DNA from 2 places in the Klebsiella sp. B345 genome. Region 2 is predicted to be linked to the other one. Evidence: predicted binding sites of a transcription regulator. Region 2 holds the regulator's gene; the other holds the start of a gene.
The links. The regulator CRP, encoded in region 2, controls carbon source genes, mostly activating them, when cyclic AMP is high. The targets are predictions, from matches to a motif close to ATGTGANNNNNNTCACAT.

Region 1 (12,448 bases), 170 kb from region 2:
TCCGCCGCTTCCAGCAGCACGCGACCGCGCTCCAGCAACATGCGGCCAACATTAGTGAATTTTGTCCGATGACCTGAGCGGTCAAACAGCACCACATCCAGTTCCTCTTCCAGCTTTTGCATCGTGTAGCTAAGGGCTGAGGGCACCCGACCGAGCTCGTCAGCCGCAGCAGCGAAGCTCCCGCGTCTGTCGATAGCGTCCATTACACGTAACGCTTCCAGCGTTAATGCTCTCTCTTTAGCCATAGCACTCTCATTCAGGAAATTTGAACATACCAGGCAGAATATCTGGCTAACAATACAGCGTCCATACCTTTACCATTGATTTAGTGTAAAGAGAGGTCAAGAAAATGATTACTACCCGAACAGCCAAACAATGTGGACAAGCAGATTTCGGCTGGCTGCAGGCCCGCTACACCTTTTCCTTTGGACACTACTTTGACCCTAAACTGTTAGGATACGCCTCCCTGCGCGTGCTCAACCAGGAAGTTCTGGCCCCCGGCGCGTCGTTTCAGCCGCGGACCTACCCGAAAGTCGATATTCTGAACCTGATTCTGGAAGGGGAAGCGGAATATCGCGACAGTGACGGCAACCATGTGCAGGCAAAGGCCGGTGAAGCGCTGCTGATATCGACTCAGCCAGGAATCAGTTACAGCGAGCATAACCTGAGTAAAGAAGGGTCCCTGACCCGGATGCAGCTCTGGTTGGATGCGTGCCCGCAGCGGGAAAACCCGCTGATACAAAAGCTGGCCATCGCCGATGCCCCATACCAGTTGCTCGCGTCCCCGGACGGCGCGCAGAATAGTTTGCAGCTACGTCAGCAGGTCTGGATCCATCAGCTCGATCTCGCTGCCGGCGAACATATTAATGTACAACTGCACGGGCCACGAGCCTATCTGCAATCGATTCATGGCACGGTACATGCCGTTGCCCGTGAAGAAGAGAAGCAGGCACTGACCTGCGGCGACGGCGCATTTATTCGTGACGAAGCTAACATTACCCTTGTTGCCGATACGCCTTTGCGCGCTTTACTGATAGATTTACCAGTGTAATTACAGGAGTGATGGAGTCTGTCAGTGAGTAAGCATAAGAAGAAAGCAGCAAAAGCCGTACCGTCGTCTCAACCTCTGCAGCAAGACGCACCGAAGGTCGCCAGTTTTGGCTATGACGAGATGCTCAGTGAACTGGAAGCTATCGTTGCAGAAGCCGCCACGCGGCTTCAGGATGAAGAAAACGCCGCCTGATACACTAGTTTCGGCCCCAGAAGGGGCCGATTGTGTCGCCAGGTCTAGCCGTGAGGCTGGATCAGGGGACTTCCCGCCGGGCCCATCAAACGCACGTCCATGCGTGGCCCTGGCAACAGGATCTGGTGCTCATCTAACGAGTCTTTAATATTTTCCAGTAAATCGAAATAGGTCTCCCAGTATTCACTGTTTTTCACCCACACGCGCACGGTGAAATTCAGCGTTGATGGTCCAAGCTCAATCAGTCGTACCGTGGTGCCGCGAGATTTATCGATTCGCCGCTCATTATCAATAATATCCTGAATAACCGCTTTCACTTCACTGATACGGCTTTGATAAGCCACGCCTAATAGCAGATCGATACGCCGCCACGGGTGACGTGAATAGTTGACGATACTGTCGGCAATAATTTTCCCATTGGGAATCACCACTTCTTTGTTATCTACCGTCAACAAGGTTGTCGAGAAGACATGCACCGTTTGTACGACCCCGGAGACGGCGCCTACTTCAACAAAATTACCGGCACGGAAAGGACGCAGCGTCACCAGCAGCACGCCGGCGGCAAAGTTTGAGAGTGAACCCTGCAGCGCCAGGCCAATCGCTAAGCCAGCGGCACCAATGACGGCGATGATCGATGAGGTTTCAATCCCGACCCGCCCCAGAGCAGCAACGATCGCAAATGCCATAGTGATATAACGCACAATTGCCGCAAAGAAATGCACTACCGTGGCGTCGACATTTCGTCGCAGCAGAATTTTCTCAATGGCCCTGGATATTAGCTTAGATATTATCTTGCCGACAAACAGCAGTATTATTGCCGCAGCAATATTTCAGCCGAATTGAAAAATAGTATCACCATGACCTTTCAACCATTCAATGGCAAATTTCACTTGTGGAAATAAAACAAAATTTTTCATATCATCCACGCTCCTGCCTGGCGGCAAAGAATAAAAATACTATCCATTAACCTGTAATACGGCAGAATTCATTCCAGAAATCATTGCGCACAACGGATAGAACAGACCAACACTTATTTTGACAGTATCGCTGAGAGTGCAGTTAAACACAGCCCAAAAAACGTTTAAATTTATACATTGGCTGGTGCGGGTGAATATTTGGGAATAAAAGATAAAGCTGCAGGAACATTTTTCTTAACGGCTGAGCGTACACGTTAAAGCAAAAACACACCGATACCAGCGGTTACTCCAAGGCTATTAAAGCAAAAACCCCGCCGAAGCGGGGTTTTCTTTGAATGGTGAAGCTGATCGTTAAGCCGCTTTCTTGTGGGTATCGCGTCGTGGGCAGTCATTCATCTGCTTTTATCCACCTGACATTGTTTACCTGACATCAGAAAGCAAAAACCCCGCCAAGGCGGGGTTTTCTTTGAATGGTGAAGCTGACCGTTAAGCCGGGTTCTGTCGTGGACAGTCATTCATCTAGGCCAGCAATCGCTCACTGGCTCAAGCAGCCTACCCGGGTTCAGTACGGGCCGTACCTTATGAACCCCTATTTGGCCTTGCTCCGGGTGGAGTTTACCGTGCCGCGAACTGTTACCAGACGCGCGGTGCGCTCTTACCGCACCCTTTCACCCTTACCTGATCCCACTTGCGTGGGCCATCGGCGGTTTGCTCTCTGTTGCACTAGTCGTGGGCTTGCGCCCCCCAGGCGTTACCTGGCACCCTGCCCTATGGAGCCCGGACTTTCCTCCCCTCCGCCTGTCTCCTCCGAAGAGGACGACGACGAAGCGGCGACTGTCTGGTCAGCTTCGGCGCGCAGTATAGAGGGTTTGCACCCGGTTGTCATCCCTCCGTCGCCATCCCCACCTGCAATGTCGCCGCAATATTCCGCGACGCATGGTAAATATTGTCCGACGCACCACGAAATGCCTCTTCCAGCGTCGTAATACCGGTCAGCACACTGAACACTGCATCAATACCATGCTGGTGAACGATGCCCACATCGCTGGTCAGGCTGCCAGCAATACCAATCACCGGCTTATGGTATTTTTTCGCGACGCTCGCCACGCCAACCGGAACCTTGCCGTTAATACTCTGACTATCCAACCGGCCTTCACCGGTCACCACCAGTGAGCAATCGAGGATATGCTCTTCGAGATTCAACGCCTGGGTCACTATTTCGATCCCACTGCGTAACTCGGCATGCAGGAACGCCATCAACGCCGCCCCCATCCCGCCAGCGGCCCCCGCACCAGCCACCTGCTTCACATCTACCTGCAGGTCGGCCTGAATGATCTGCGCGTAATGCGCCAGATTATCGTCCAGTTCGCGGATCATCGCTTCGGTAGCCCCTTTCTGCGGCCCAAATATCCGCGACGCACCGCTGTCGCCAATCAGTGGGTTAGTCACATCGCAGGCCACGCGGATCGCGCAATCTCGCAGACGGGCATCAAGGCCGGAAACGTCGATCGAATTGAGATAGCACAGGCTGCCGCCGCCGTGGCCAATTTCGGCACCTGCGGCATCGCAAAGACGCGCGCCCAGCGCCTGTACCATCCCCGCGCCACCGTCATTGGTCGCGCTGCCGCCAATGCCAATAATGATATTTTTCGCCCCGTGATCCAGCGCCTGCAAAATCAGCTCGCCGGTACCTCGCGACGTCGTCAATAATGGATTGCGCTGTGCCGGTGGCACCAGCGCCAGGCCACTGGCCGCCGCCATTTCAATAAACGCCGTGTTACCGTCGCCGGAAAGCCCCCAGCAGGCATCAACAGGAACCCCTAATGGCCCCGTCACACAGGCGCTCATCTCGGTTCCCTGGGTCGCGGCGATCATCGCTTCAACGGTCCCCTCGCCGCCGTCGGCAAGAGGAACCTTCACGTACTGCGCATCGGGGAAAATTTCCCGAAAACCTTTTTCAATAGCCTGTGCAACCTCAGTCGCCGAGAGGCTTTCTTTATAAGAGTCTGGGGCGATTACGATTTTCATAGTTATGTAGCCTGACAGTGCCGCGCAAGGCAAGAATTACAGGGCGCGCGCCCGCGCCCTTCTTGTTAGCGAGTGACTTCCACTTTCGCCAGTTTTTCGTAGTAGCACGCAAGCGCACTATGGTCGGCAGTACCCAGACCGTCGGCACGCAGTGCCTGCATCATCTCCATCACTGCGGCGGTCAGCGGCAGCTGTGCGCCCACGCCATGGGAGGTATCCAGCGCATTGGCCAGATCTTTGATATGCAGATCGATACGGAAGCCCGGTTTGAAGTTGCGATCCATCACCATCGGGGCTTTGGCATCCAGCACGGTACTGCCGGCCAGACCGCCACGAATGGCCTGATACACCAGATCCGGGTTAACGCCGGCTTTCGTCGCCAGAGTCAGTGCTTCAGACATCGCGGCAATGTTCAGCGCCACAATCACCTGGTTGGCCAGTTTGGTCACGTTGCCCGCGCCAATATCGCCGGTATGCACCACGGAGCCCGCCATGGCTTTCAGCAGGTCGTAGTACTTGTCAAAAATCGCTTTATCACCACCCACCATCACTGACAAGGTGCCGTCAATGGCCTTCGGTTCACCGCCGCTGACCGGCGCGTCCAGCATATCCACACCTTTGGCTTTCAGGGCGTCGCTGATTTCGCGGCTTGCCAACGGAGCGATTGAGCTCATGTCGATCAGCACCGTTCCCGGCTTCGCACCTTCGATAATACCGCCTTCACCCAGCGCCACTTCTTTGACGTGCGGTGAGTTCGGCAGCATGGTGATGATCACGTCACACTGCTCAGCAATCGCCTTCGCCGAGGTGGCGGTTTCCGCGCCAGCGGCAATCACATCAGCAATCGCTTCCATATTACGGTCGGTAACCACCAACGAGTAACCCGCCTTCAGGAGGTTTTTACTCATTGGTTTACCCATGATGCCCAGGCCAATAAAACCAACTTTCATTGTCATAACGTTTTCTCTCTCGTATCGATGGTGATTATTTTTTAAAGGAATCAGCTAATTTCTGCGTCGCTGAGCGGAATACGCCAAGGTCGCTGCCAACGGCCACAAATGTCGCGCCCCACTCCAGATAACGGCGTGCATCTGCTTCTACTGGAGCCAGAATGCCGCTGGGTTTACCGTGCTTTTTCGCGCTGGCAAAGATGTGCTGGATCGCTTTCTGCACTTCCGGATGCGACGCGTTGCCCAGATGACCTAACGCAGCAGCCAGATCGCTTGGACCGACAAAAATGCCGTCGACGCCTTCGGTGGCGGCAATCGCATCCACGTTATCCACCCCTTGCTGGCTCTCGATTTGCACCAGGATGGTGATGTTTTTGTTCGATTGCGCGAAGTAATCCGGCACGGTGCCAAACATATTGGCGCGGTGCGACACGGACACGCCGCGGATGCCTTCCGGCGGATAGCGGGTGGAAGCCACCGCATTGACCGCCTCTTCTTTGCTCTCAACGAACGGGATCAGGAAGTTATAAAAGCCGATATCCAGCAGGCGTTTAATATTGACCGGCTCGTTGGTCGGTACGCGCACCACTGGCGCGCTGGTGCTGCCTTTCAGCGCCATCAGCTGAGGGATAAAGGTTGAGATGTCGTTCGGCGCATGTTCGCCGTCCAGCACCAACCAGTCGAAACCGGCCAGACCTAAAACTTCGGTGCTAATCGGGCTGGTCAGCGCTGACCAGCAGCCAATCTGAATCTGATGTGCTGCCAGAGCAGCCTTAAATTTGTTCGGGAAGATATCGTTGTTCATCGCTTATACCTTGTCACTTAACCGTTAATTATTTCTGCAGTTCCATACGCTTGATGTCGCCGACAATAAACAGATAGCAAACCATCGCCATCAGAGCAGAGCAGCCGACGAAGACCAGCGCAGCGTTGAATGAGTGCAGCTCGCTCACCAGGTACCCGATAACCAGCGGGGTCACAATGGAGGCAACGTTGCCGAAGACGTTGAAGACCCCGCCGCACAGACCGACGATCTCTTTCGGCGCGGTATCTGAAATCACCGGCCAGCCGAGTGCGCCAAACCCTTTACCAAAGAACGCCAGCGCCATCAGCGTCACAACCAGCGCCGTGTTGTCGGTGTAGTTACACAGAATAATGGTTGAGGCCAGCAGCATGCCGAGAACAATCGGCAATTTACGCGCCACGGTGAGAGAAAAACCGCGTTTAATCAAAGCGTCAGAGAACACGCCGCCCAGTACACCACCGGCAAAACCACACAGCGCCGGGATTGAGGCCACCAGACCCACTTTCAGAATCGACATCCCTTTTTCCTGCACCAGGTAAATCGGGAACCAGGTGAGGAAGAACCAGGTGATGGTGTTGATAAAATATTGGCCGAAGAACACGCCCAGCATCATGCGGTTGCTCAACAGCTGCTTGATATAGTGAAGTTTAGGACCGCTGGCCGCCGCGCTGCCCGGCTTTTTATGGTCCATATCGACCACTGCGCCGTTATCGGAGATGAACTTCAGCTCTTCTTTGCTCATACGCGGGTGGTCAGTCGGGTTATGGATCAGTTTGACCCACAGACCGGTCAGTACGAAGCCGATAGCGCCCATCACGGTAAAGACATGCTCCCAGCCCCAGGCAAAGGTCAGCCAGCCCAGCAGCGGTGAGAACAGCGCGAGGGAAAAGTACTGCGCGGAGTTAAAGATAGCCGAAGCGGTGCCGCGTTCTTTGGTCGGGAACCAGGCCGCTACGATACGGGCGTTTGCCGGGAAGGAAGGCGCTTCCGAGAAGCCCAGCATAAAACGCATGATAAACATGGAGATACCCGCCCAGGCCAGCGGGAACATATCCACAAAGCCCTGCAGGAAGGTGAACAGTGACCAGAAGAACAGGCTGTAGGTGTAGACTTTCTTCGAGCCGAATTTATCCAGCAGCCAGCCGCCGGGGATCTGCATCAGCAGGTAGGCCCAGCCGAAAGCGGAGAAAATATAGCCCATTGATACGGCGCTGAGCTGCAGCTCTTTTGCCACTTCCGTGCCGGCAATAGATAATGTTGCACGGTCGGCATAGTTAACGGCGGTAACAATAAATATAATAAGTAGAATTAAATACCGGGTTGGTATACCTTTTCTTTGTTCTATCGTTGCATCCAGACTCATTTAATATTCCTCAGGTACAGCACACCTACCATTATTTATTTTTGGTGTGATTTTTAATTATTCAGAAATCGATATTAAACTTCCTCGATTTACTCATCCGGTGCATTGCAAGCATGATTCAGTATAATCAGCCGGCGCTCATTGAACACTGTGCATATAACCCATAAACAACGACAAAAACCAGTTATTACTGTGCAAACGCAATAACAAATGGGCGCTGATGCACAGTTCCGGCGTTTTCCCTTACTGTCGCGTTGGCTCTCGCCACAATGAGTGATTTAGATCACATTTTAAATCATGAACACCTGACATTCTTTATTTAACAAATCACAGTGGCACCCTTTGAATAACCTATTTATTTAATTATTCGCACCTTGCTGGAGAATACTGGACAATGGCTGACATTGAAATTAGACAAGAATCGCCGACGGCGTTTTATATAAAAGTACACGATACCGATAATGTGGCGATTATTGTTAACGATCGAGGTTTAACGGCCGGAACGCGTTTCCCTGATGGGCTGACGTTGATCGAGCATATCCCGCAAGGCCACAAAGTGGCGCTGGTCGATATTCCTGCCCACGGCGAAATCATCCGCTACGGCGAGGTGATTGGTTACGCCGTACGCGATATCGTGCGCGGCAGCTGGATTGACGAGTCCATGGTTGAGCTCCCGAGCGCGCCGCCATTAAACACGCTGCCACTGGCGACAAAAGTGCCGGAGCCTCTCCCGCCGCTTACCGGCTACACCTTTGAGGGCTACCGCAATGCGGATGGCAGCGTCGGCACCAAGAACCTGCTAGGGATCACCACCAGCGTTCACTGCGTGGCTGGGGTTGTGGATTATGTCGTGAAAATTATTGAACGTGACCTGCTGCCAAAATATCCGAATGTCGACGGTGTGGTTGGCCTTAACCATCTGTATGGCTGCGGCGTTGCGATCAATGCCCCCGCCGCGGTGATCCCTATCCGCACCATCCATAATATTTCGCTGAACCCAAACTTTGGTGGCGAAGTCATGGTCGTGGGCCTCGGCTGTGAAAAACTTCAGCCAGAACGCCTGTTGCAGGGAACCGAAGATGTTCAGCCGATTGCCGTCGACAGCGCCAGCATCGTGCGTTTACAGGATGAACATCACGTCGGTTTTGAATCGATGGTGGAAGATATCCTGCAGGTCGCCGAGCGTCATCTGGCGAAACTGAACGCCCGCCAGCGCGAAACCTGCCCGGCCTCTGAACTGGTGGTCGGTATGCAGTGTGGCGGCAGCGATGCCTTCTCCGGCGTGACCGCCAACCCGGCCGTAGGCTATGCCTCCGACCTGTTGGTTCGCTGCGGCGCAACCGTCATGTTCTCTGAGGTCACCGAGGTTCGCGACGCCATTCATCTGCTGACGCCGCGGGCGATCAACGAAGAGGTTGGTAAGCGTCTGCTCGAAGAGATGGCCTGGTACGATAACTACCTCGACCAGGGGAAAACCGACCGCAGCGCCAACCCATCTCCGGGCAATAAAAAAGGTGGTCTGGCAAACGTGGTGGAAAAAGCGCTGGGCTCTATCGCCAAATCGGGCAAAAGCGCGATTGCCGAGGTGTTGTCTCCGGGCCAGCGCCCGACGAAACGCGGCCTGATCTTCGCCGCCACCCCGGCCAGCGATTTTGTCTGCGGCACCCAGCAGGTGGCCTCAGGAATTACCGTGCAGGTGTTTACCACCGGGCGCGGCACGCCATACGGTCTGGTGGCGGTGCCGGTCATCAAGATGGCAACGCGCACCGAGCTGGCAAACCGCTGGTATGACTTAATGGACATCAACGCCGGGACCATCGCCACTGGCGAAGAGACCATCGAAGATGTCGGCCTGAAGCTGTTTGAGTTTATTCTTGATGTGGCGAGCGGTCGCAAGAAGACCTTCTCTGACCGCTGGGGCCTGCATAATCAGTTGGCAGTGTTTAACCCGGCGCCGGTGACCTGATCGGCGAAAAAAGTCTGACCCGCTCGAAGCATGTCGAGCGGGATCTCCCATCTTATTGATGGTCGTTAAGAAAGGCCTCTATCTGCAACTTTGTCGAAGTCCCTTCCATTGGCCCACGTTGGGCAATCGCCAGAGAACCGCTGGCGTTGGCCCATCTCAGCGCCTCCTGCGGCGATACGCCTGACAGGAACAGGCTGACAAAAGTCGCACCAAAGCAGTCGCCCGCCCCCGTTGGATCCACTACCGGAACATTAAAACCGGCAACATGATGCGTTTCCTCAGCGCTGAAATAGCTTGCGCCACGCGGGCCGCGTTTAATGACCACATGCTTTACACCGCGCTTTTGCAGTTTATCCACCAGCACCTGTTCATCCCGGCCTGGATTGAGACCAAAGTAATCCAGTTCGCCGTCGCTTGGCAGAAAGATATCCGTATAATCAAGAATATATTCAAAGGCCTGCAACATTTCAGGGATGTTGAGCATCTCTTTGCGGATATTCGGATCGAACGACACCGTCCCGTTTCGCGCTTTGATATTTTCTATCGCTTTGCGTATCGCATCGATCATGCGAAACGAAAACAGTGATGAGCCCATAATGTGAAAATGGTTGCACTGGTTAAGCAGGTGGTCATCAATATGGTCGGCCGTTAACAGGCCGCAGGCGCTGTTCGGCATATTAAAAATAAAATCGCGCTGCGCCTGGCTCCGATAGCTGACGAAAGCGCTACCGGTCGTTGCTTTTTGCAGTATAGCGATACCGTTGACGTTGACGCCATCAGCATCCAGCCGCGCAATATTCATTTCACCAAATGCATCATTACCCACGCAGCTAAAAAGAACTGAACCAAAACCCAGCCTGGCCACCTGGTCGGCAAAAATTGCCGGCGCACCGCTGGGATATGGCCCCCAAAACTCTCCCGGGCGAGAAAACCCCTGGTTCTCTTCTTTCGCCAGAAACTCCACCAGCAGTTCGCCGATGGTGCAAATGGTCACGTTCATTACCACTCCTTCACTTTGCCTTTTGCAAAGCAGGGTTGAGCCATGTCAGGCACTCATTATTGGTATAGCTGTTAGTCAATCCGGCCGCGAGAAGACGGGAATGATATTCCGCCGCCACTACCTGTGGCGTCACGATGCCGCTCATCTGCCGCAATTCACCAATCGCGTATCGCTTGTCGCCATAGACCGGACGGTTCGCCACCACCGCAATAACCCGCTCACTTTGAGTCACCGCTTCACTCAGCAGACGGGCGCTGGCCTCTTGTCTGACGCTTAAGGTGCCATCGTCGGCAATATGGTCGACGGCAATCAACGCGCGTGAAGGGCGATAATGGCCCAACGCACTCAACGCCAGTTCGCCTTCAACTATTTTGCCGGTATTCCCCAGCACACCGCCAAGCAGCACGGTTTCACCATTAAGAAACTCCTGTGCCAGTGGCACATGCGCCAGATCGTTTAATAGCAAACAGAGTTCGTCATAGCCTGCAAGGAAGGGGATCACTTTGCGTAAGATCGATCCCTGCCCCAGAAAAAGCGTCTCGCTATTTTCGATTTGCGCGGCAATCTGGCGAGCCATTTCAGTTTCCAGCGCCTTATCGGTTACCACTGAGGTTTCCGGAGTCCGGGCGACCGGAGCCCCTGCCTGAGAAGTGTATATAGCACCGCCAAAAGAACGTTTCAGGTAGCCCTGCTGTTCAAGGTAATTCAGGTCGTTACGAATCGTCACCCCGGAGACAGCCAGCATTTCAGCCAGATCGTCGACCTTAATCTCTCCGTTTTTGCGCACGATCTCCGCGATGTCTAAACGCCTTTTCAGCAGGCTGGTTGACGGTTTTGCCACAGTGTTGCGCCTTCTTAATGATCTCCCGGAATAACTTTCATTTTTAAATTTCCCCATCACATTGTCAAACGCCACGCTGCCACAAGGCACTGCCTTTAAAATTAAAACCATTAAATTCAACTAATTAAAAACAACAAGTCTGTTTAAGATACTTTTAAAAAAGAAAACAAACAAGATCGAATAACTTTCATTTTTAAACAGACATGATTGTTGTGTGCAGTTGATCACAACAATTCGCCGAGACGATCGCTACATTACTTTCAAAACGAAGGTTAAATACATAAGTTAACTTACAATATGAAAATAGAGGTATAAATGTACATCATCTCCACGAAAAATATGCTGTCGAAAGCCCAACGCCTCGGCTACGCCGTGCCAGCCTTTAACATTCACAACCTTGAGACGATGCAGGTTGTGGTTGAAACTGCTGCGGAACTACGTTCCCCTCTGATCCTTGCCGGTACCCCAGGAACCTACAGCTATGCGGGAACCGGTAACGTTGTGGCGATCGCTCGCGATCTGGCAAAACTCTGGGATCTACCGTTGGCGGTGCATCTCGATCACCATGAAGATCTCGGCGATATCACTCGTAAAGTGCAGGCCGGGATCCGCTCCGTCATGATCGATGGTTCACACTCTCCTTTTGAAGAAAACGTGGCGTTGGTCAAGAGCGTGGTCGAACTAAGCCACCGCTATGATGCAAGCGTAGAAGCCGAGCTCGGCCGTCTGGGCGGTGTGGAAGACGATCTGGTTGTTGATGCCAAAGATGCGCTGTATACCAACCCGGAGCAGGCTCGCGAATTTGTAGCACGTACCGGCATCGACTCGCTGGCAGTGGCTATCGGTACCGCACACGGTCTGTACGCTGCGGAACCAAAACTCGATTTTGAGCGCCTTGCCGCCATACGCGATTGTGTTGACGTGCCGCTGGTATTACATGGCGCATCAGGCCTTCCGGATAGCGATATCCGCCGGGCAATCTCGCTGGGCGTCTGTAAAGTCAATGTCGCCACAGAACTGAAAATCGCCTTTTCTGATGCGCTAAAACAGTACTTCGCGGAAAACCCTGGCGCCAACGATCCCCGCCATTACATGAAGCCGGCTAAAGCGGCGATGAAAGATGTTGTGCGCAAAGTCATTCACGTTTGCGGCTGCGAAGGGCAACTGTAACTTTCGGATCAAAGGAGCAATGTCGTGATCCATACCCTGACTCTCAATACAGCGATCGATATGAATATCTTTTGCGATCCGTTGCAGCCTTCTGTGGTTAATCGAACCCAGCGCACGGAATATTGCCCAAACGGCAAAGGGGTCAACGTCTCTCTGATATTAAAT
Region 2 (12,448 bases):
TCGCCCAGCCGTAATGCTTACGAATAATCAGGTAGCTCAGCAGCGTAATGATCAGCAACGCGGTAAGCGTATACCCCTCTGGAACGTGAAAGTGCAGCGTCAGTCCGGCAATGGCGAGGCCTGCGAGGGTGCCGGCCGCCCGATGGACGATGCGCACTCGTGTCGCGCCGTAGCCGTTTTGGGTGACGAAAAGCACCGTCATTAAGATCCAGTAAGGCTTGGGAAGATGCAGGGCGCTGCCCATCAGGCTGGCGGCGGTGAGCATCACGCAGATACGCGCGGCATTGCGCAGCGCCGGCGATTTCCATGAGAGATAGTGCTTCAGCGCAGGTAGCAGCGGCAGGCGGCGTTCTTTATCTGCCATCAGGTTGCGGGCATACAGCGGGCGCTGGGTACGCAGCACCCGGGCGATGCGGCTAAAGTGCCAGGCACAGAATTGCCCGACGGGATTGTCGGGGTGCTGCCAGGCAATTTTCTCCAGCGCGCCAATCTGCTTATCCATATGAAAGCGTTGCGGATAGCGGTGGTACAGAATGTCGTCGGCCAGCACCCGTAGACGGGCGGCAACGGTTTGTGCGTTCCAGCGGATCACCGCCTCCGCGTGGCTCCGCTCCACCAGTTTCTGAACTTCCTCAGGCTGATGCAGGCTGACGGAGATATGTTCCTGTAGATCCAGCGCCACCTGAAACGCCCGCAGCAGACGCTTGTGATCGTTACGCTGGTTCGCCGCCAGCATATGCATCTGCTGGTAGCACTGGGTGATCAGATCCACCACCTTTTGCTGGCGTGTGAGCAGCGGCGGGAGCGAGGTCGCCGGGTCAATATGCTGAGTCAGTAGGCTGTATTTCGCTTCGCAGTAGTTAGCCAGCTCCCGGTAGAGCAGGCTCAAGGATTCACGCAGCGGTTGTTCGCGCCATAGCCAGAACCAGAACCAGTTAAACAGTCCGTACCACAAGGTGCCGAGTGCGTAGATCAACAGCGGCTCCCAGATGGGCATGTTCCCGGCAAGGCTCAGGGTAAAGATGGCTGCAATCAGTGAGGCCGGGAGAAGTCTGGCATGGAGCGAGCTAATCTCTGCCGTCACGCCAAGCAGCAGCGCCAGGCCGCTAAGAATTAAGGGCAGCGGGATTTCCTGTTGCAGCAGCAGCTGAACCACCAGGCTACAGCCGGCAAACAGTGAACCGCCCACGATCAGGCGTTTAAAAAAGCGTTTGTGCGGGGTGTCCAGACCGGCGACGTTACAGCAGGCAGGTACTAAGGAAAACAGCAGACCCTGTTGCAGGTGACCGAGGAGAAGACCGACCGCGACAGGCAAACACAACACCAGCGTTTGCCGCAGTGCATAGTTGACTTCTGGATGGTAAATCAGCCTGCGCCACATCAGGAGGAGACAAAAACGGCGTATTGCGGGGGCAACACGCCGTTTTAACGACTTAACGGGTACCGTAAACGACGATAGTTTTACCGTGTGCGGAGATCAGATTCTGATCTTCCAGCATCTTCAGAATACGGCCGACGGTTTCGCGAGAACAACCGACGATCTGACCAATTTCCTGGCGGGTAATTTTAATTTGCATACCATCAGGGTGGGTCATGGCGTCCGGCTGTTTAGCCAGATTCAGCAGCGTCTGAGCGATACGACCGGTGACGTCGAGGAAGGCAAGGTTACCCACTTTTTCAGAGGTGACCTGCAGACGACGAGCCATCTGCGACGACAAGCGCATCAGAATATCCGGGTTAACCTGGATCAGCTGACGGAATTTTTTGTAAGAGATTTCGGCCACTTCACATGCGGTTTTTGCACGTACCCAGGCGCTACGCTCCTGGCCTTCTTCAAACAAGCCTAATTCACCGATGAAATCGCCCTGGTTGAGGTAAGAGAGGATCATCTCTTTACCTTCTTCATCCTTGATGAGCACAGCCACAGAGCCTTTGACGATGTAGTACAACGTTTCTGCTTTTTCACCCTGGTGGATCAGCGTGCTTTTCGATGGGTACTTATGAATATGGCAATGAGACAAGAACCATTCGAGGGTAGGGTCTGTTTGCGGTTTGCCAAGCACCATGCGCGGTTATCCTCTGTTATAAGCTATCTCCGGGTGCCGACACTACACGGCATCCGGGCATGCAATCGTATTGTTTCCCTATGCCTGGGAAATGGCTGGTGATTTTTCTTCAGCCTGTAATGTGAACTCCTCTGCATACATGCAATACATCAATGTAATACTGTAGCATCCCGACTGTTTTAGCATAGCTTTTGCCGCATGTCTCCTGGTGTCTCGCTTCAGCATGATGTAGGTCGCCTTCCGTTGCGAGAATTGTTATGTGCGCGTAATCTGTCAGGAAAATTGCAACCTCGGAGTTAAATTTTATGCAAGCTCGTGTGAAATGGGTTGAAGGGTTAACCTTCATCGGAGAGTCCGCATCAGGTCACCAGATTCTGATGGACGGCAACTCCGGAGATAAAGCGCCAAGCCCGATGGAAATGGTGTTGATGGCGGCGGGCGGATGCAGCGCAATTGATGTTGTGTCTATTTTGCAGAAAGGGCGTCACGACGTGACCAACTGTGAGGTGAAGCTGACCTCTGAACGCCGGGAAGAGGCGCCGCGCCTGTTTACCAATATCAACATGCATTTCATTGTGACCGGCAAAGAGCTGAAGGATGCGGCGGTATCGCGTGCGGTGGATCTGTCGGCAGAGAAATATTGCTCGGTGGCGCTGATGCTGCAAAAAGCAGTGAACATCACCCACACCTATGAAGTCATTGAAGGCTAACTGACGGCAGGATAGTGCCAGGTAGCAGAGAACAACCCCGGTCGTAATGCGTCCGGGGTTTTTTATGGCTAGTCGATCTTTCTGCCTTCCATCAGGCGCTCTACCAGCGGCGTCATGATCAACTCCATCGCCAGGCCCATTTTGCCCCCCGGAACCACCAGCGTATTGATATGCGAGATAAACGACCCCTGCAGCATCGCGAGCAGCCACGGGAAATCGATATCCTGCAGATTACGGAAGTGGATCACCACAAAGCTCTCATCCAGTGAGGGGATGCCTTTAGCCGCAAACGGGTTCGAGGTATCGACGGTGGGGACCCGCTGGAAGTTGATATGGGTACGGGAAAACTGTGGGGTGATGAAATTGATGTAGTCCTCCATCGAACGCACGACGGAGTCCATCACCGCTTCACGGGAATGGCCGCGTTCGCTGGTATCCCGGATAAGCTTCTGGATCCATTCCAGATTGACAATCGGCACCACCCCGACCAGCAAATCGACATTCTGTGCGACGTTGTACTGCGGGGTGACCACGCCGCCGTGCAGCCCTTCATAAAACAGGACGTCGGTGGGTTCCGGGAGCGGTTGCCACGGCGTAAAGGTACCCGGAACCTGATTCCACGGGACCGCTTCGTCATAGGTATGCAGGTATTTTCGCGACTGACCGCTGCCGTTGCGCCCGTATTCAATGAAGGTATTTTCGAGCAGTCCGAAGTCGTTGGCTTCCGGACCGAAGTAGCTGATGTGCTTCCCCTGATCGCGCGCTTTACGGATCGCCATGTCCATTTCCGGGCGGGTGTAGCGATGGAAGCTGTCGCCTTCGACTTCCGCAGAACGCAGATTCAGCTGGGCGAAAATTTTTCGAAAGGCGAGGCTGGTGGTCGTGGTTCCCGCGCCGCTGGAGCCCGTGACGGCAATCACCGGATGTTTGGCAGACATAACAACTCCCAGATTAAACGATGGTGTGGTGCCGCCTTAGCCGTGGAACTGCTTGCGGGGCATAATGTTGACCGTTTCGTGTAGTTCAGACCACACCAGCACGGCTTCTCCGCTTTTTAACTGTTGTTTGACGTCGGCGACTTTATCCACCAGCGAGCGTTCATGTTCACCATAATCGGTGCCTTCGCGCAATACAAAACTTTCGATTAGGTTATCCAGCGTTTCGGGATCCAGATCGTGCCAGGGAATAATCATATTTGTGCTCCCAACCAACGGGTTAACCAGTCCGGAATGCGTCGTTCGAGCCACATTTCCGGCTTACGCAACGTGCCGCCAACGAACCCGACGTGCCCACCTTGTTCGGTCAGCTGATATTCCACATTTGCCGGCAGCTGTTCTTGCGGTGGGATAGAGTGGTGATCCATGAAAGGATCGTCCTTTGCGTGAATGATCAGCGTCGGCGTGGTGATATCACTTAATCGTGGCATCGCGCTGCACTGGCGATAGTAGTCCAGCGCATCGGCGAAACCGTGGATTTTCGCGGTGATCATATCGTCAAACTCGCGGATGCGGCGCATTCCTTTGAGCTGGCGTAAATCGACCGGCAGTGAACCCGGGTAGGCCTTCAGCTTACGGGCCGCATTGGCCTTTAGCAGGTTAAGCAGATAGCGCTGATAGACCCGGGAAAAGCCTTTATCCATATGATAGCTGCAGGCTTCCAGCATGAAGGGGGCTGAGACGATCACCGCGGCGTCCAGCGGGGCGTTATCGCCTTCTTTTGCCAGCAGGCAGCCCAGCATGTTTCCCCCCAGCGAATAGCCAACGGCGGCGGTCGGGACCGTACCAAATTCACGTTGCAGCCAGTGCAGAAACCAGCTGCCGTCTTCGGTTTCGCCAGAATGATAGATCCGGTTATTACGATTGGGTTCACCGCTACAGCCGCGAAAATGCATCACCACGCCCAGCCAGCCGCGCTGCATGGCAGCATGAATCAGGCCGTGAGCGTAGGGGCTGTGCAGGCTGCCTTCCAGGCCGTGAAAAACGACCAACCGCGGTTTATGCCGTGCCAGGGAGGGGTCTTCGCTCCATGCCAGATCGACAAAATCACCATCCGGTAGCTCGAGGCGTTGCCAGAAGGGTGTGAAGCCCAGTTTGCGGCGGATCAGACGCGGAAGCATGGTTTGCAGATGACGATTACCCACGCCGCGCATCGGGTGAAACTCGCGCGAATCGTCTTCAGGGGGCGTCATTTCTGTGGGGGTGATTTCAACCATAGCACCAGAGCAATTAATAAACTAATACGACACTATACCGCGCACGAGGTGCGCCGGTTATCCAATATGTGGTCTTACGGCCAGGACTATAGGTTACACGAAATTGCGGCCGGGTGATGACTGGAGTACGCGCTGCCGGTAATTATCGCGCCCGGCAGGCGTCGGTCCGGTGGGTCAGGAGTGGTAATGCCAGGCGCTGAGGAAAGTAGTGACGGCAGATTTGGCGAGTGGCTCCAGCTGCGCGGGGTCAAGCGCCTGCTGCGAGATCAGTGCCGCTGGTAGTGGGTAACCCATCACCGATCCAAGGAACAACCTGGCCTGCACTTCGGGTTCCGTCAGGGTCAACGTGCCGCGCGCATTTTGCGTGCTGAGTATCTCAACCAGCACGGTCAACACCCGGCCCGACGGGCGTTGTTCGATCACCGCGTACAGCTCGGGCTTTTGCACCAGCACCTGAATGAGGAGACGCTGAAAGCGGATATTTTCCGCACTGTAAAAATGCGCCTGCACGATACGAGCAAAACCGAGCAGCAGGGCTGGTAAGTCGTGCTGCTTATCCTGCAGCAACTGACGCAGCGGCGGCTGCATTTTCGCGTTTAAATAGGAAAAGCTCTCCAGCAGCAGCGCGTCTTTACCACCCGGGAAGTGGCTATAGAGCGTGGGGCGGGAGCTTCCTGCTTCAGCGGCGATGGCGTCGAGGGAGACATCCAGCCCGTGTTTCAAAAACAGTTCGCATGCGGTATGTAAAATGCGAGGGCGCGCGGTCATCGGGCGCCCACGTTGGTTAGCCATCAATTGCTATCCTTTGTGTTTTCCTTTTAGGGAGTGGATCCCCTGTTGGATCAGGATGAAAAAAAGCGGGACCAGGAGCAGCGTCAGGAGTGTCCCGGAAAGCATCCCGCCGATCACCGCGGTTCCGATTTCCGTGCGGCTCGACGCGCCAGCTCCGCTAGAGAGTACCAGAGGGATGGCGCCGGCAACAAATGCCAGCGACGTCATTATGATCGGCCGCAAACGCAGGCGTGCACCTTCAAGGGTGGCTTCCACCAGCTTTTGGCCAGCCGCCAGCCTTGTCTGGGCGAATTCAACGATCAGGATGGCATTTTTAGCTGACAGCCCCATGGTGGTCAGCATCCCGACCTGAAAGTAAATATCGTTATCAAAACCGGCCAGCGTCGATGCGCTTACTGCCCCCAATATGCCCGGAGGAATGATCAACATAACAGCCAACGGAATTGACCAGCTCTCATAGAGCGCGGCAAGACAAAGGAAGATAAAGATAACTGAGGCAAGGTAAACCCACAGCGTCTGCCCCGATGAGGCCTGTTCCTGGTACGACAATCCGCTCCATTGTAGACCGAAGCCATCCAGACCCTGTACCAGCGTGGTCATTTCATTCATCGCGCTACCGGAGCTAATACCGCTGGCGGCACTTCCCTGGAACTGGACCGCCGACAGACCATTAAATCGCTGCAGCATCTGCGGCCCTGTGGTCCATTGCATCGATGCGAAGCTGTTGAAAGAAGCCATGTTGTCTTCACTGCCGCGCACAAACCAGGTGGCGAGACTTTCAGGGCTGGAGCGCCACGGTGCATCGCCTTGCATGTAAACTCGTTTGATACGCCCGCGGTCGACAAAATCGTTAACGTAAACACCCCCCCAGGCAGCGGCGATAGTCTCGTTGATGTCAGCCTGCGCCAGACCCTGTGATTCGGCCTTCTGACGATCCACCTCAATGTGCAACTGAGATTTTTCATCAAGGCTATTGAGTCTCACTGCATCGAGGTTGCTGTTGGCTGTCGCCATCGACATCAGATTTTGTTGCGCCGCGAGAAGTGCGTCATACCCCTGCGCCGACTGGTCCTGCAGCCACAGCTCAAAGCCGCTGGACTGCCCAAGTCCGCGAACGGCCGGCGGGGCGGAAACGCTAATCGTCGTGTCGGTCGATGCCCTGAAGTACCGATTGGCGCGAGCAATAATCGACTGGGCGCTGTTTTCTGTACCCTGGCGTTCGTCCCAGCGTTTTAACTCTACAAACGCCATGCCGACGTTTTGTCCGCTGCCGGCGTTATTACGCCCGGTGACCATAAAAATGACGTTCAGGTTGTCTTTCTCTTCGGTCATAAAATAGTTTGAGATGTCTTTTCCCGTCTGCTCGGTCATCGACATCGGCGAGCCAGGCGGCAGCGTAAACTGAATGACGACCGATCCCTGATCCTCCTCCGGCAGGAAGCCGGTTGGCAGACGTTGATACTGCCAGAGCATCAACAGGATCAGCAGAAGAGTGAGCAGGCAGTTGCGTAAGGGCCGGCGAGTGATGTGCTGCAGAATGATGAGATAACGGCTTTGGCTTTTTTCGACGCCGTGGTTAAACCAGCGGAAAAATCGGCCTTGCTTCGCGTGACCGGACTTGAGTAAATGCGCGCACAAGGTAGGGGTCAGCGTCATCGCTACCAGCGCGGAGAGGCTCATGGCGGTCACGATCGTGGCGGTAAACTGCCGGTAGATGATCCCAACGGAACCACCAAAAAAGGCCATGGGAACAAAGACAGCCGACAGCACCATCGCGATACCGATCAGCGCCCCGGTGACCTCATTCATCGAACGTAGCGTCGCCTCTACCGGGCCGAGTCCCTCTTCAGCCATCACCCGCTCGACGTTTTCGACCACCACGATGGCATCATCAACCAGCAGACCAATCGCCAGAACCATGGCGAACAGCGTCAGGGTATTGATGTTGTAGCCGAGCATGCTGAGGATACCAAAGGTGCCAAGCAGGACGACCGGGACGGTGACCGTCGGGATCAGCGTCGCACGCCAGTTTTGCAGGAACAGGTACATGACGATGACCACCAGAATGATGGCTTCGATAAGGGTTTGCACCACGCCTTCAATCGAGACGGTGACGAACGGCGTACTGTCGCGCGGGTAGGCCGCCACCATACCTGCAGGAAACTGAGGGCTTAATCTTTCAACTTCGGCACGTACATTTTCGGCGGTATTGAGTGCGTTTGCCCCTGAGGCCAGTTGGATAGAGATCCCGGCAGCAGGGTAGCCATTCAGGGTGGTCAGGTTCTGATAGTTTTCGGCGCCGACCTCAATACGAGCAATGTCGCGCAGATAGATCGTGGAGCCATCGCGGTTGGTCCGAATAGTGATGTTTTCAAACTGTTCTGGCGTTTCCAGCCGCGATTGCATCGTGACTGTCGCGTTGAGGTATTGCCCTTCCAGCGTCGGCAGCGTACCGATTTCCCCGCTGGTCACCTGCGTGTTTTGTGCCTCAATCGCGGCGCGGACGTCGGAAGGCATCAGCCCGAAACTATTGAGCTTGTGCGGGTTCAGCCAGATGCGCATGGCGTACTGGGCGCCGAATACCGTGGTTTCTCCGACGCCATCGACACGGCTGAGCGGATCCTGCAGGGTGTTAACCAGGAAGTCGTTAATATCAATATTGGTGAGCTGGCCGGTTGTATCGTACAGGGCGACCACCATCAGGCTGTCCCCCTGTGATTTGGTTACCGTGATCCCCTGTTGTTGTACTTCCTGTGGTAAACGAGTTAATGCCTGGTTGACGGCGTTCTGGACCTGGACCTGCGCCATATCAGGATCGATATTTTGGGCAAAGCTGAGGCTGATACGTGCCTGTCCGGCAGAACTGCTGCTGGACGAAAAGTAGAGCAAACCATCAATGCCCTTAATTTGCTGTTCCAGCACCTGAGTGACGCTTTCTTCGATCGTTTCAGCAGAGGCGCCAGGGTAGTTTGCCGTCACGGTGACGCCAGGAGGTGCGATATCGGGATATTGTTCAACGGGTAGCGTAAACAGGGCGAGCGTACCGGCCGCCATGATGCAAATTGCCATGACGGCGGCAAAAACGGGTCGGGAAACAAAAAAATGTGCCAGCATATTCACAAACCTTTCGTCAGTCAGCGGGATAAAGTTTCCGGAGAAGCGAGGGGTAGGCTTCAGGACAATAGAGGGCGCGTCGTGCGTAGTTGACGCAGAGTGGATTGAGTTCAAGCAACATCAGGTTCCACTGATACGCCGTCCACAGGCGGTCATAGACCTGGATACTGAGTGAGTTTTGCTGCAGCTTTTCCCGCAGTTGATGCAGTGTTGCCAGCGTACTTTGACGGTTGAATAACCGCTGCTGCAGGCCGCTGCGCGTCCAGACGGCGGGCGCCGGACAGATGGCGGAAATTTTGATCGCTACTGGCGCGATAATAAGGTGTGCGGACGCAGAATTTCCGGCGCTGAATACCGATAACAACATGAAAAAAACCAGATAATTCCACCTTTTGTACAGCGTCATGTTACGGCATCCACATCAATTTATTTACTTTACAGTAAAGTAAATAAATTGGTTAAACAAGACACATTCGCAAGTGTTATGACGAGGGTAAACAGAGGAAGGTGTAGGGGAGGTCAGAGAATAACGCAGGAAAAATAGCCACCTTGCACCACAGATGGCTGAGTGACGGGGTTAAAACATACCGTTGCCGCTGGCCGTTTTTTCCGGAACAGTCTGAATAACGTCCCAGTGTTCCACGATTTTATGCTGTGCATCGAGGCGGAAAATATCCACGATGGCGCGGGTGACTCCGGGTTCGCGTCCGGTGGTGGCGACGTGCAGGACAACGTAGTCGCCATCGACGATCGTCCGTTTAATCTCGCTGCGGGAGTCCGGGTATTTATCTTTCAGGAAGGCGATAAACTGGCGAAAGCCTTCAGGCCCATCTTTTGCACCGGGGTTGTGCTGGATATACTGCTGGCCGAGATAGGGCCTGGCGGCATCAAAGTCTTTATCGTTCAACGCCTTATTATAAAAGGCGATGACGTTTTCTTTGTTTTTTAATTCGCTCTCGGTGTAGGCGGCAAAAGCTGTATGGGTCAGGGCGCACAGCAGTGAGAGGGAAAGGAGCGTTTTTTTAACCATGGCAGTTCCTCTTGCAGGTGGGTTATGCGGTTTTTAACAGAGGCGAAGCACGATGCATTCCCATAAAACCACATCGCTGGATTTTCGCCTCTGTTATTAGCATACCCGGCTTTAGCCTTCCTGCAGCATTTGCTCCAACTGCTCTTGCGCCTCCAGCCAGGCCATTTCACACTCTTCCAGACCCGACTTCGCACTGGCCTGCTGTTGCAGGCAGGCGGTTAGATCCGCTTTGCGAGAGGTGTCATACAGCTCGCTGTCGCCCAGCAACTCTTCCGCCTGAGCAAGTTGGGCGTTGAGCTTGTCCATCTCTTTTTCAAGGCGGGTAATCTCTTTGCGCAGTGGTTGAGTCAACGTACGCAGTTCGGCTTCCCGCCGTTTTTGATCTTTGCGGGCCTGGGCGCTGTTACCGGCCTCTTTCGGCGCTTCAGTGCTCTGGCTTTCCTGCTTTTGCGAGTCGCTGAGCCACTGCTGATAATCCTCCAGGTCACCATCAAACGGCTCAACTTTACCGTCGTGCACCAGATAGAGATCGTCAGTGGTCGAGCGGATCAGATGGCGATCGTGCGATACCACCACCAGTGCGCCTTCGAAATCAATCAGCGCTTCGGTTAAGGCCTGGCGCATATCGAGGTCAAGGTGGTTGGTGGGTTCATCGAGCAGCAGCAGGTTCGGGCGCTGCCAGACGATGAGTGCCAGCACCAGTCGCGCTTTCTCACCGCCGGAGAAACGTTGGGTCTCTTCGTTGACCTTGTCGCTCTGGAAACCAAACCCGCCGAGATAGTCGCGTAGCTTTTGCTCCAGCTCCTGTGGCGCCAGACGAGCCAGGTGCTGCAATGGCGATTCATCAGCACGCAGGAACTCCAGCTGATGCTGGGCAAAGTAGCCAAGCTTAATACCTTTGGCGAGGCCAATCTCACCGTGCAGCGGCTGGAGTTCACCGGCCAGCAGCTTAATCAGCGTCGATTTACCGGCGCCGTTACGACCTAACAGGCCGATACGAGAACCCGGTACCAGGTTGAGTTTGATGGAGTCCAGAATGATCCGCTCGCCGTATCCGGCGCTGACCTTCTCCATTTTCAACAGGGGATTGGGCAGGCTTTCCGGGGCACGGAAGCTAAAGTGGAACGGGTTATCGACGTGAGCCGGGGCGATCAGCTCCATCCGTTCCAGCATTTTGATACGGCTCTGCGCCTGCTTGGCTTTCGTGGCCTTGGCACGAAAACGGTCGATATAGCTCTGCAGATGCGCGACGCGCAGCTGCTGGCTTTCGTACATCGACTGCTGCTGCGACAGACGAGTCGCGCGCTGGATTTCAAACGAGCTGTAGTTGCCGGTGTACTCGAACATCGTTTGCTGTTCGATATGAATGATCTTATCGACGATCGGGTCCAGGAAGTCGCGGTCGTGAGAGATCAGAATCAGCGTGCCCGGATAGCCTTTGAGCCACTTTTCCAGCCAGATGACCGCGTCGAGGTCAAGGTGGTTGGTCGGTTCATCGAGCAGCAGTAAATCGGAGCGGCAAATCAGCGCCTGCGCCAGGTTCAGGCGCATACGCCAGCCACCGGAAAAGTCACTGACCGGGCTTTCGAGCTGCTCGTTGCTGAACCCCAGCCCGTGCAGCAGGCTGGCGGCGCGGGAGCGAATAGTCCAGGCATCGATGGCATCGAGCTTGCCGTGCACCGTGGCGATAGCATGGCCGTCGTTCTGCTCGTTGGCGTGATGTAAATCCGCTTCAAGCTGGCGATATTCGCGATCGCCGTCGATAACATAATCAATAGCGGGCTGCGCAAGCGCCGGGGTTTCCTGATTAACCCACGCCAGCTGCCAGCTGCCCGGGAAGGTCATACTGCCGCCGTCGGCGCTAATCTCGTTTTTCAAAAGCGATAGCAGCGTGGATTTCCCGCAGCCGTTTTTGCCCACCAGACCGACTTTCTGGCCAGGGTTGATGGTGGCGGTGGCGTTGTCCAGCAGGACCCGTACGCCGCGACGAATTTGTAACGAGGAGAAAACAATCATAAGGCGCCGTATGTTCTGACTATGTTAGTTTGTCATTATGATAATGTAATGTGGTAGCAAATAGCTCCACCGGGCCGCAATGGTAGCCCAAAACGAAGACGATAGACAAAGTCATTCTGGTTGCGTCGGGACGCAGCCATGTTAGAGGCCGCCAAAAGACATTCGGGAGGGGAATGATGTCTCAGACAGCGAAGGTTTTGCTGCTGTATGCCCACCCAGAATCCCAGGATTCCGTGGCCAACCGGGTTTTGCTTGAACCGGCTTTACAGTTGCCTAATGTCACCGTGCACGATCTTTATGCGCACTACCCCGATTTTTTTATCGATATTGCCCATGAGCAGGATCTCCTGCGCCAACATGAGGTGATTGTGTTCCAGCATCCGTTATACACCTGGAGCTGTCCGGCCTTACTGAAGGAGTGGCTGGACAGGGTTCTGAGCCGCGGCTTTGCCAGCGGTGCCGGAGGAAATCAGCTCGCGGGAAAGTACTGGCGCAGTGTGATCACCAC

Region 1: the regulator CRP is predicted to act here: its motif matches at 7,578-7,595, upstream of garD (galactarate dehydratase).

The regions. Positions count from the first base shown of each region.
Region 1 covers NZ_CP180443.1:2,329,083-2,341,530, forward strand. The annotation lists gene ACMYSO_RS10895 (LysR family transcriptional regulator) at 1-245, opposite strand, end outside; gene ACMYSO_RS10900 (pirin family protein) at 350-1,051, shown strand; gene ACMYSO_RS10905 (hypothetical protein) at 1,070-1,243, shown strand; partial or broken gene mscS (small-conductance mechanosensitive channel MscS) at 1,288-2,160, opposite strand; RNA gene rnpB (RNase P RNA component class A) at 2,632-3,010, opposite strand; gene garK (glycerate 2-kinase) at 3,043-4,188, opposite strand; gene garR (2-hydroxy-3-oxopropionate reductase) at 4,254-5,144, opposite strand; gene garL (2-dehydro-3-deoxyglucarate aldolase) at 5,173-5,943, opposite strand; gene garP (galactarate/glucarate/glycerate transporter GarP) at 5,972-7,306, opposite strand; gene garD (galactarate dehydratase) at 7,701-9,272, shown strand; gene ACMYSO_RS10945 (sugar kinase) at 9,325-10,272, opposite strand; gene ACMYSO_RS10950 (DeoR/GlpR family DNA-binding transcription regulator) at 10,283-11,113, opposite strand; gene ACMYSO_RS10955 (tagatose bisphosphate family class II aldolase) at 11,429-12,283, shown strand; gene pfkB (1-phosphofructokinase) at 12,308-12,448, shown strand, end outside.
Region 2 covers NZ_CP180443.1:2,499,037-2,511,484, reverse strand. The annotation lists gene ACMYSO_RS11925 (YccS/YhfK family putative transporter) at 1-1,381, opposite strand, end outside; gene crp (cAMP-activated global transcriptional regulator CRP) at 1,434-2,066, opposite strand; gene ACMYSO_RS11915 (OsmC family protein) at 2,372-2,776, shown strand; gene ACMYSO_RS11910 (phosphoribulokinase) at 2,845-3,714, opposite strand; gene ACMYSO_RS11905 (YheU family protein) at 3,751-3,969, opposite strand; gene ACMYSO_RS11900 (hydrolase) at 3,966-4,925, opposite strand; gene ACMYSO_RS11895 (TetR/AcrR family transcriptional regulator) at 5,163-5,780, opposite strand; gene ACMYSO_RS11890 (multidrug efflux RND transporter permease subunit) at 5,787-8,894, opposite strand; gene ACMYSO_RS11885 (hypothetical protein) at 8,911-9,300, opposite strand; gene ACMYSO_RS11880 (nuclear transport factor 2 family protein) at 9,472-9,924, opposite strand; gene ACMYSO_RS11875 (ABC transporter ATP-binding protein) at 10,036-11,940, opposite strand; gene kefG (glutathione-regulated potassium-efflux system ancillary protein KefG) at 12,114-12,448, shown strand, end outside.